2 regions of the Pseudomonas sp. KH_046_2 genome follow, and region 1 is predicted to be linked to the other one. Evidence: predicted binding sites of a transcription regulator. Region 1 holds the regulator's gene; the other holds the start of a gene.
What was found. Region 1 encodes sigma-54, which starts transcription at its own class of promoters, with help from an activator protein. Its sites were predicted from a motif close to ANTGGCATNNANNTTGCTNT; they were not measured.

Region 1 (5,752 bases):
CTTTAGCTGAGGTCGCGGTGGCGGACCTGGACGTTCTTCAGGGATTGTTGCAGCGTCTGCCCCAGACGCTCGGTCAGGTAGACGGAACGGTGATGTCCGCCAGTGCAGCCAATGGCAATGGTGACGTAGGCGCGGTTGCTGGCGGCAAAACGAGGCAGCCACTTTAGCAGGTATGTGGAAATGTCCTGGAACATCTCTTCGACATCCGGCTGTGCCGCCAGGTATTCGGCAACCGGTTGATCGAGCCCGGACTGCTCGCGCAATTCCGGTTTCCAGTAAGGGTTGGGCAGGCAGCGCACATCGAACACCAGGTCGGCGTCCACCGGCATGCCGCGCTTGAACCCGAAGGACTCCACCAGGAATGCAGTCCCCGGCTCGGGCTGATTCAACAGGCGCAGTTTGATGGCATCGCGCAGTTGATACAGGTTCAGGCTGGTGGTGTTGATCTTGAGATCGGCAAGGTCGGCAATCGGCCCGAGCAGGACGCTTTCGACGTTGATGGCTTCGGCCAGCGAGCGGTTGGCGTTGCTTAGGGGGTGGCGTCGGCGGGTTTCCGAGAAACGCTTGAGCAGGGTTTCTTCGTCGGCGTCCAGGTACAGCACATCGCACTGGATGTGGCGGGCACGGACTTCCTCGAGCAGGTCGGGGAAGCGTGACAGGTGGCTGGGCAGGTTACGCGCGTCAATGGAAACGGCGACCAGCGGCTGCAGCATCTCGGTATGAACCAGGGCGCGCTCGGCCAACTCCGGCAGCAGACCGGCGGGCAGGTTGTCGATGCAGTAGTAGCCGTTGTCCTCAAGAACGTCGAGGGCGGTACTTTTACCTGAGCCGGAACGGCCACTGACGATGATCAAGCGCATGATTACTGACCGTTTTGCTCGTCCAGGACAACCTGATACAGGGCTTCGTTGCTTGACGCACTACGCAGCTTTTCGCGAACTTCCTTGCGGTCGAGCATGCTGGCGATCTGTCGCAGCAGCTCAAGGTGCGCATCGGTGGCGGCTTCCGGGACCAGCAGCACGAACAGCAGGTCAACCGGCGCGCCATCGATGGCGTCGAAATCGATAGGGGCGTCCAGGTGCATCAATGCACTGATGGGCGAAACGCAGCCCTTGAGACGGCAATGTGGAATAGCGATGCCATTGCCAAACCCGGTGGAGCCGAGTTTTTCACGGGCGATCAGTGCCTCGAAGACATCTTGCATCTCCAGGGCCGGCACTTCGCGGGCGATCAGATTGGCAATTTGTTCGAGGGCTTTCTTTTTACTGCCTCCCGGCACGTTCACCAGGGAACGGCCGGGGGTCAGGATACTTTCAAGTCGGATCATGGGTAGGGAGTGTTAACGACCGGTTGCGCCCTGGAGGAGGCTCTGGGTCTTTTCCTTATGCTTTTTGAGTTGTTTATCCAGCTTGTCGGTGAGTGCGTCGATCGCGGCGTACATATCGGTATGTTCCGCGTTGGCGACCACTTCATTCCCGGGAATATGCAGCGTGGCTTCGATTTTCTGCTTCAGTTTTTCGACGGTCATCGTGACCTGCACATTAGTGATCTTGTCGAAATGTCGCTCCAATCGTTCGAGTTTTTCGCCGATGTAGGTGCGAAGAGGTTCGGTCACTTCCAGTTGGTGTCCACTGATGTTGACTTGCATACAGCTTCTCCTTCGTTGCCAGTGCATAAAGCGGTAGATCAGATGATCTACCACTGGAACGCTGTGGCGTGGCTCTACATCAACCGCTTGCGTTCGCTCGAAGGCGCGATCCCGAGGGATTCGCGGTACTTGGCGACGGTGCGGCGAGCCACCTGAATGCCTTGTGCCTCCAGTAAACCAGCGATCTTGCTGTCACTCAACGGCTTTTTCTGATTTTCCGCTGCAACCAGTTTTTTGATGATCGCGCGGATCGCCGTGGACGAGCATTCGCCGCCTTCGGAGGTGCTTACGTGACTGGAAAAAAAGTACTTCAGTTCATAAATGCCCCGGGGGGTGTGCATGAACTTCTGGGTGGTCACCCGTGAAATCGTCGACTCATGCATGCCGACCGCTTCGGCGATGTCATGCAGGACGAGCGGCTTCATGGCTTCGTCGCCGTACTCCAGAAAGCCGCGCTGATGCTCGACGATCTGGGTGGCAACCTTCATCAGGGTTTCATTGCGGCTTTGCAGGCTCTTGATGAACCAGCGGGCCTCCTGCAACTGATTGCGCATGAAGGTATTGTCGGCGCTGGTGTCGGCGCGGCGCACGAAACCGGCGTATTGGGCATTGACCCGCAGCCGTGGCACCGACTCTTGATTGAGCTCCACCAGCCAGCGCTCGTTGTCCTTGCGCACGATGACGTCAGGGACGACGTACTCGGCTTCGGTGGACTCGATCTGCGAGCCAGGGCGCGGGTTGAGGCTCTGGACCAATTCGATCACCTGGCGCAGCTCATCTTCCTTGAGCTTCATGCGACGCATCAGCTGGCTGTAGTCGCGGCTGCCCAGCAGATCGATGTAATCGGTGACCAATCGTTTGGCTTCGGCCAGCCAAGGCGTTTTGGCCGGCAACTGGCGCAATTGCAGGAGCAGGCATTCGCCGAGATTGCGAGCGCCGATGCCGGCAGGCTCGAATTGCTGGATGCGGTGCAGGACGGCTTCGATTTCATCCAGTTCGATGTCCAGTTCCGGGTCGAAGGCTTCGAGGATTTCCTCGAGCGTCTCGTCCAGATAGCCCTGATTGTTGATGCAGTCGATCAGGGTCACGGCGATCAGGCGATCGGTGTCGGACATCGGGGCCAGGTTCAGTTGCCACAGCAAGTGGCTCTGCAGGCTTTCGCCGGCCGAGGTGCGGGTGGTGAAGTCCCACTCGTCATCATCATTGCTGGGCAGGCTGCTGGCGCTGGTCTGGTACACGTCTTCCCAGGCGGTGTCGACGGGGAGTTCGTTGGGGATGCGCTCGTTCCAGTCACCCTCATCGAGGTTATCAACCGTCGGGGCGCTTTCCTGGTAGGAGGGCTCCTGGATGTCAGTGTTGGGCTTTTGTTCGGCGTTGTCGGCCAAGGGATCGGAATTGTCGAAGTCGTCGCCCTCTTCCTGGCGTTCGAGCATCGGATTGGACTCCAGGGCCTCCTGGATTTCCTGTTGCAGGTCCAGGGTCGACAATTGGAGCAGGCGGATGGCCTGTTGCAGCTGCGGTGTCATCGTCAGCTGCTGGCCCATTCTCAAGACTAGCGATGGTTTCATGGCAGGGGCTTAACACCTTATTCGCCGGCGCACATGCGCCATCCACTACAGGGCGCCGGGGCGCCAAACTTAAGCAAATTATATGCCTGAAACTAAAGGGTTTGCCTAGAGCGCTGTAACAATAAAAAACTATAAAGCTGTGTTGCTGCGCTGCCCTTGTCGAGGGCTGACCACGCTTGTCGGCACGAGGTGCTGGAGAGTGGGGCGGTCTGGTGCCCGGGCAACCGCCTGGGCACGGCTCAGCGCTTACAGGCGGAACTCATGGCCCAGATACACTTCCTTGACCAGGTCGTTGGCCAGGATGGTCTCTGCGTCGCCTTCGGCGATCAGTTGACCGTCATTGACGATATAGGCGGTTTCACAGATATCCAGGGTTTCACGAACGTTGTGGTCCGTGATCAGCACGCCAATGCCTTTGGCCTTGAGGTGGTGAATGATCTGCTTGATGTCGCCGACCGAAATCGGGTCCACGCCGGCGAAGGGTTCGTCGAGGAGGATGAATTTCGGGTTGGTGGCCAGGGCGCGGGCGATTTCCACGCGACGGCGCTCACCACCGGACAGGCTCATGCCCAGGTTGTCGCGGATGTGGCTGATGTGGAACTCCTGCAGCAGGCTTTCCAGCTCCTTGCGACGGCCGGCCTTGTCGAGTTCCTTGCGGGTCTCGAGGATGGCCATGATGTTGTCGGCCACCGTCAGCTTGCGAAAGATCGATGCTTCTTGCGGCAAGTAGCCGATACCGGCCTTTGCGCGGCCGTGCATCGGCTGGTGGCTGACGTCCAGGTCATCGATGAGGACGCGGCCCTGGTCGGCTTGCACCAGGCCGACGATCATGTAGAAACAGGTGGTCTTGCCGGCGCCGTTCGGGCCAAGCAGGCCGACGATCTGGCCGCTGTCGATGGACAGGCTGACATCACGCACGACCTGGCGGCTCTTGTAGCTCTTGGCCAGATGCTGAGCTTTCAGAGTTGCCATTACTGGGCCTTTTTCTCGTCGGTTTTCTTCTTCGGCTGGATCACCATGTCGATGCGCGGGCGCGACTCGGTGATCTTGCTGCCTGTGGCGCGACCGGCGCTGGCGAGCTTCTTGTCCGTGTCGTAGACAATTTTCTCGCCTTGGGTGACGTTGTTGTCCTTGTCGACAACCTTGGCCTTGTCGATCAGTACGACGCGATTTTGCGAGGCGTGATACTGGATCGTCACGCCCCAGCCCTGAACAGGCTTGGTATCGCCAGCCGTTTGCAATTGCTCGAAGTACGCCAGGTTGCCCACCGAGGTCACTACGTCAATGTCGCCAGTCGGGGTGCGGGTGATGGTAACGGTGTTGCCTGTCACCTTCATCGAGCCTTGGGTGATGATCACGTCGCCCTTATAGGTAGCAATACCTTGCTTGTCGTCCAGTTGGGCATCGTCGGCCTGAATGCGGATAGGCTGCTGTTGATCTTCCGGCAGAGCCCAGGCGCTCACGCTTCCCAGTGCTGCGCCCAGACTGAGCAAAATCGGGAGGGTTTTAACGAGCCTCATACTGTCCTCTTACGTTCGATAGCAGGTGTATCCTGCTCTCTTTCAAATACGCTTTCATTCCCTTGCCAGTCGATACACCGCCAGCGCCGTCGATTCTAACGTCTTGCTCGGTCTGCGCATATTGCTGCTGCGGGAACACGGTCATGCGGGTGCTGGTGATCAGGGTTCTACGGTTTTTCTCGTCGAAGCGCGTGATGCGCACGTCATCGATCAGTTCGACCTGTGTGCCGTCAGGGTTGACCTCGGCGCGCAGGCTCTGGACGTGCCACGGGAATTCAGTGCCGCGGAACACATTCAGGTCGGGGTTGGTCAGCAATGTCACTTCGGTCGCTTTCAGGTGTTCGACCTTGTCGGACACCAGATCATATTGCAGCTTGCCATCCGGCAGGTACTGCACGCTGTGGGCGTTGATGGCGTAATAGTCGATTGCGCTTTCATCGACGGACGTTACCGGCTTGTCGAGAAAGCGTTCCGGGCTGATGTTCCAGTAGCCAACCGCGGCGAATATCGCCGCGATGCAACTGTACATCAGGGTGTTGCGAAACTTTTTGCTCAGCATAATGGGCTCACAGGTACGCCGCATTGGCCGCGTCGAGACGGTCCTGGGCGCGCAGGATCAATTCGCAGAATTCGCGAGCGGCACCTTCGCCGCCACGGGCGAGGGTGATGCCGTGAGCGTGTTCACGCACGAAACTGGCGGCATTGGCTACCGCCATGCCCAGGCCTACGCGGCGAATCACCGGCAGGTCCGGCAGGTCGTCGCCGAGGTAGGCCACCTGTTCATAGCTCAGGTTGAGTTGGGCCAGTAGTTCGTCGAGTACCACCAGTTTATCCTCGCGACCCTGATAGAGGTGCGGGATGCCGAGGTTTTTGGCCCGCCGTTCGACCACCGGGGTCTTGCGGCCACTGATGATGGCGGTCTGCACGCCAGCGGCCATCAACATCTTGATGCCCTGGCCGTCGAGCGTGTTGAACGTCTTGAATTCGCTGCCGTCTTCGAGGAAGTACAGGCGCCC
Region 2 (5,752 bases), 990 kb from region 1:
ACATGACAGGCTTCCTTTAATCCTCGACCACCCAGGTGTCCTTGGTTCCGCCGCCCTGGGAGGAATTGACCACCAGGGAGCCTTCGCGCAGGGCGACACGGGTCAAACCGCCGGGCACGACCCGGGTTTCACGACCCGACAGGACAAACGGCCGCAAGTCGATGTGGCGTGGCGCAATGCCGTTTTCGACAAAGGTCGGACAGGTCGACAGCGACAGCGTCGGTTGCGCGATATACGCATGGGGCTTGGCGATGATCCGCGCACGGAAGGCTTCGATTTCCGCCGCCGTCGCCGCCGGTCCCACCAGCATTCCGTACCCGCCGGAGCCTTGGGTTTCCTTGACCACCAGTTCTGGAAGATTGGCCAGTACGTGGGAAAGCTCAGAGGGATTACGGCATTGCCACGTAGGAACGTTCTTCAGGATCGGTTCTTCATCGAGGTAGAAACGGATCATGTCGGTTACGAACGGATACACCGACTTGTCGTCCGCCACCCCCGTGCCGATGGCATTGGCCAGCACCACGTTGCCGGAACGGTAGGACGACAGCAGCCCCGGCACACCGAGCATCGATTCCGGGTTGAAGGCCAGAGGATCGAGGAAGGCGTCGTCGAGGCGACGATAAATCACGTCGACCGCTTTCGGCCCGTCGGTGGTGCGCATGTAGACCTTGTCGTCACGCACGAACAGGTCCGCGCCTTCCACCAGTTCCACGCCCATTTCCCGTGCCAGAAACGCATGCTCGAAGAACGCACTGTTGAAGCGCCCCGGCGTCAGCACCACCACGCTCGGGTTATCGATGGGGCTTGAGCTTTTCAGGGTGTCGAGCAGCAGGTTCGGGTAGTGGTCGATGGGGGCGATGCGTTGCGCCGCGAACAGCTCGGGGAACAGGCGCATCATCATCTTGCGGTCTTCGAGCATGTAGCTGACGCCGCTCGGCGTACGCAGATTGTCTTCGAGTACGTAATACGTGCCGTCGCCATCGCGCACCAGGTCGACGCCGGAGATGTGCGAGTAGATATCGCGGTGCAGATCCAGACCCTGCATCGCCAACTGGTACTGCTCGTTGGCCAGCACCTGCTCGGCCGGAATGATGCCGGCCTTGATGATGCGCTGCTCGTGGTAGAGATCGGCGAGGAACATGTTCAACGCCTTGACCCGCTGGATGCAGCCGCGCTCGACAATCCGCCATTCGCTGGCGGGGATGCTGCGGGGGATGGTGTCGAAGGGAATCAGGCGCTCTGTGCCCTGCTCGTCCCCGTAGAGCGTGAAGGTAATCCCGGCGCGATGAAACAACAGATCGGCCTCGCGTCGCCGTTGTGCCAGAAGCTCGTCAGGCGTCTCGGCCAGCCAACGGGCAAACTCCCGATAATGCGGGCGGACCTGGCCGCCGGCATCGTACATCTCATCAAAATAGGTGCGGATCATGCCGTACTCCTTGTCACTCGGACGTCCAGACCTTCGCAAGGCCCGTGCCATCGGCATAAACGCTTAAATTTCAATCGGTTGGATAATCAAGACACACGCGCCGCACCAATCCTGTGCGGTAAATGCCCCAACCTGATTGCCTCCGCTTCATTGCAAGGCGTGGTGGTCGCCTATCACCAGCATAGCCAGAGTTGATTTCACTGCCCGGCAACGGGTGCGGATAATCCAGACATTCGCTGAAAAGCTCACCGAACTTCCCTTTTAGCCGCCTGCCCTGGCGGCTTTTTTTTGGTGTCCAACGCCCACAAATGAAAACGGCCAACCCGAAGGTCAGCCGTCATTGCTGGTTGTCACTGTTCATAAGGTTATGCGAGTCGCCCTCGTACCTCCTGTTTCACACCCCAGCCTTCGATGATGCCGCCCAACGGCTCGACCACTGCTTCGAAACCCTGCTCGAAATCGCCGATGTCATCGTAAGTGGCGTACATCACCTTGCTCAGTTCAAGCGCCCAGGCGCCGTCGTCGCGCACACTGATTTGCGCATTCAGGGATTCACCACGGTGGAAATGACCTGCCGCCCTGCGTGCCCGCTCCTCGTCCGGGAAAATGGCGTAGAACTCGATGGGATGAAACCGCGAAAAGTCAAAACCGCCTTCTTTCATGCGGCGCAACACGCTGCTGCTGATGTCTTCTTGATAGGCTGTGCTCATGAAACGTCCTCCTCAAAACGATGGATAGACTTTCCGTACTCCCTCACCCGCAACCGAACAGCGCGAGCGACGGCAACCGATGTGCCGGCGGGAAACAAGCATGGAGCTGACAAGACCAGACCTTAGCGATTCATTCGCTGATCTCGCTTGCAGAGTAGCCTCAAGATAGAGCCGCTGCCAAGGTCTGGATGCGAATGCGACAGGTGTGTTTCAGAATGGAGTAATGTCGAGGATTTGGATGCTGTTCTGCAACTTGAGCTCTTTGACGCACGCATCAGCGGTTCGCCCTTCCAGATCGTTCAGATCCAGTTCGGCGGCAACAGGAAGAAGCCGGGCCTTGATGAGTTTGGCGGCACGCTCGTAGTCCGGGCGCTCGGTGCACTCAAAGACTTCGTCGATAGTTTCGCCATGATCATCCACGAAAGTGACTTTCCACTTTTGCATTGGTGCCTCCTCGATAAAACCCAGGGATGGGCTTACCTCTATCTCGACCTTGTTAGCTGGCTAATTGTTCCGCCTTGTTGCGCCGCAATTCAATGTGGGGGCGGCGGTGCGGCGATTCGACTTGCTCGCGAAGAGGGTGTGTCAGTTGACAGAATTGTTGACTGATACACCGCTTTCGCGAGCAAGCCCGCTCCCACAGGATTGGTGCGTGGACTGAAAGATCAGTCGTTACTTGGCTTGTTTATCGCTTGCAACACGTATTGCGGCAAGGCAAAGGCGCCGATGTGGATTTCAGGATTGTAGTAGCGGGTGACGATACCGCTGCCCGTGAAGCGCTGTTGCAGGGTTTCGCGGGACAACTTGCGATAAGCGGTATTGGTGGCGCCCCAGGCGAAGGTCATCGAGCCACCGATATAGGTCGGCACGGCGGCCTGGTAGAAGTGCCAGTCCGGGAACAGGCTGCGCAGGCGACCGGCGGTGGTCTTCACTTCTTCGATCTGCATGAACGGCGTGCCGTTCTGGGTGACCAGAATGCCGCCTTCGTTCAGGCAACGGTGGCAGGCCTGGTAGAAGTTTTCCGAGAACAGCACTTCGCCCGGTCCGATCGGGTCGGTGGAGTCGGAAATGATCACGTCGAACTTTTCAGTGGCGGTGGCGACGAAACGCATGCCGTCGTCGATCACCAGGTTCAGGCGTGGATCATCAAACGCACCCTTGGAGTGGTTCGGCAGGAATTCCTTGCACATGTCGACCACGGTGCCGTCGATCTCGACCATGGTGATGTGCTCGACGCTGCGGTGCTTGGCCACTTCACGCAACATGCCGCCGTCACCGCCGCCGATGATCAGCACGCGTTTGGCGGCGCCATGGGCGAGGATCGGCACGTGGGTGAGCATTTCGTGGTAGATGAACTCGTCGGCTTCGGTGGTCTGGATCACGCCGTCCAGCGCCATCACCCGGCCCATGCGCGGGTTCTCGAAGATCACCAGGTGCTGGTGCTCGGTGCGCACTTCGTGCAGCAGTTTTTCCATGCGAAAACGCTGGCCGTAGCCTTCGTAGAGGGTTTCCAGGTAGTCGCTGGTCGGGGTATTGCTCATGGGAAGTGCTCCGATGAATGCGGGTGGCAACGGACGGTTACCCGCCCATGATGGCCAATCGAGCGTCTCGATTGACCGGGAAAGGCGCGCATTCTACGTCGCGGAACATGACAGGTCGAACCTCAGTTGATCAGCATTCCTCAGGTTCAGTGTCGCCTGTTCAGAGTTTGACGTTGCCCCGCGGCCCGGCGATGGCCCAGATGATCAGTCCCAGCACCGGCAACAGCGCGATCAGCAGTACCCAGAGGATTTTCATCCCGGTCTCGGCGCTGCTTTTGAAGACGTTGATGATGGCCCAGATGTCCAGGACAAAAATGATCAAGGCAACCAGGCTGTTGAACGTGGAACCCATGGTGACGCTCCCAAAGAGTGGTATGCCCCCTCAGGATAGACGGTCGTCGCGAGGATTCCTTTTTATTGACAGTGTTTGGATCAGACGTGGATCGCCACTTTCAGGGCTTCCAGGGATGGCGCGGCTGCGATGCCCACTTCTGCGCACAATTCCAGCACCCGTGGCACGTCATCGCCGTAGACCAGGACCACCTGCAACTCGTCATCGAGCAACTGGCTGAAGTTCATCAGCGTGTAGCCGCCGTTTTCCTTGTTCATGCTGCTCATCTGCACCTGGATGCGGTTGAGCGCGGTCAGGGCTTCGGTCTTGGCCAGTTGCTTGGGCTTGAGATTGAATTCCACCCCCGGGCCGAACGAGGCGACGATCTGCGCGAACAGGTCCATGTAGGTGTCAGCCTGGAACAGCACCGTTTCCGGCAGGCTGCCGACCACCACCCACTCGCCCAGCGGGATCGGGAAGGTTTCGTCGTAGTTGATATCCGGATTGGCAGTCAGGAAAGCCTCGGGATCGGCGTAGGCCTGGGCCGCTTCGTCCGCGACCTTGAGGATTTCGTCTTCGCCCATGCACCCGGAGCTGATTTTGCTGATGAGTTCGACGAGTGCGGTTTTCATGGGGCGGATCCTGTAGCGAGGGGAGTTTTGAGGGCGCGAAGGATAGCGCATTAATGAGTGAAATGCGGACCTGTGGCGATGCAATCCCTGTGGCGAGGGGGCTTGCCCCCGTTCGGCTGCGAAGCAGTCGTAAACCCGGTAGACGCGGTTTATCTGAATTTCCGCCATTGGGGCCGCTTCGCGACCCAACGGGGGCAAGCCCCCTCGCCACAAAAGCCCCGTAGCCACAGGGTTCAACGTCAACCCAGCAATTTTTCCAGCTGAGCAACCGTATCGGAAGCCCCCATGGTCCTGGCAGCCTCCAGCGCAGTGATGCTATTGGCATCCTTGGCTTTCGGGTCGGCGCCCTTGCTGATCAGGTAATCGACCACTTCGACGCGGTTGAACATCGCTGCCATCATCAACGCCGTACGGCCATCGAAGGACGAGCCTTCAACCTGCGCACCGCCATCGACCAAGGCCTTGATCACCGCCAGGTCGCCCTTGAAGGCGGCGCCGGCAATCGGGCTCTGGCCGTTGTCGTTGCGGATCTCCGGGTCGGCCTTGTGCTCCAGCAGGACTTTTACCGTGTCCACATGACCGTGATACGCAGCCAGCATCAGCAAGGTATCGCCCTTGTGGTTACGCAGGTTCGGCGGCAAACCCTTGGTCAGCAGTGCGGCCATCATCGCCGCATCGCCCTCCCGTGCCTTGTTGAATACCTGTTCGGTGAATTCGGCGGCTTCTTCGGGGGTCATCTGGCGGCTTTTGTCTGACATTGGGCACTCCCTTTTCTGTCATTCGTAAAAGCCGACAGTTTCCCGAGCGCCCCCGGCACTGTCACTTGTTTTTTCTCATGGGTCGCCATAGCCAGATTCAATAGCGGTACTTGCCGCCGTGAATGTCGGACAACAACTGCTCGGTGACCTGCACGTAGGTCTGGGTCCCCGGGAGCCAGGCATAGATCGGGTCATCGCCGGTTTTACCCGGGTCGAAAGCTTCGTCCTTGAGTCGGGTCTTCTGATATTTGAACGTCCCGGTGGTTTCCATTTTCACTTTCACCCGCAGGAACAACGGCACCGCATAGGCCGGCATTTGCTCGCGGGCGAAGGCCAGCAGTTCACTGAAGTCCA

Region 2: a site for sigma-54 is predicted at 1,459-1,478, ahead of AC3IX1_RS08960 (circularly permuted type 2 ATP-grasp protein). Genes of this name have one in related genera too.

Annotation. Positions count from the first base shown of each region.
Region 1 covers NZ_CM174480.1:956,669-962,420, forward strand. The annotation lists gene rapZ (RNase adapter RapZ) at 3-860, opposite strand; gene ptsN (PTS IIA-like nitrogen regulatory protein PtsN) at 863-1,327, opposite strand; gene hpf (ribosome hibernation-promoting factor, HPF/YfiA family) at 1,340-1,648, opposite strand; gene AC3IX1_RS04280 (RNA polymerase factor sigma-54) at 1,723-3,216, opposite strand; gene lptB (LPS export ABC transporter ATP-binding protein) at 3,463-4,188, opposite strand; gene lptA (lipopolysaccharide transport periplasmic protein LptA) at 4,188-4,736, opposite strand; gene lptC (LPS export ABC transporter periplasmic protein LptC) at 4,723-5,295, opposite strand; gene AC3IX1_RS04300 (KdsC family phosphatase) at 5,303-5,752, opposite strand, start outside.
Region 2 covers NZ_CM174480.1:1,944,494-1,950,245, reverse strand. The annotation lists gene AC3IX1_RS08965 (alpha-E domain-containing protein) at 1-4, opposite strand, end outside; gene AC3IX1_RS08960 (circularly permuted type 2 ATP-grasp protein) at 17-1,426, opposite strand; gene AC3IX1_RS08955 (ribonuclease E inhibitor RraB) at 1,792-2,136, opposite strand; gene AC3IX1_RS08950 (hypothetical protein) at 2,347-2,580, opposite strand; gene speE (polyamine aminopropyltransferase) at 2,802-3,677, opposite strand; gene AC3IX1_RS08940 (PLD nuclease N-terminal domain-containing protein) at 3,838-4,029, opposite strand; gene AC3IX1_RS08935 (hypothetical protein) at 4,110-4,640, opposite strand; gene AC3IX1_RS08930 (ankyrin repeat domain-containing protein) at 4,880-5,398, opposite strand; gene AC3IX1_RS08925 (long-chain-acyl-CoA synthetase) at 5,496-5,752, opposite strand, start outside.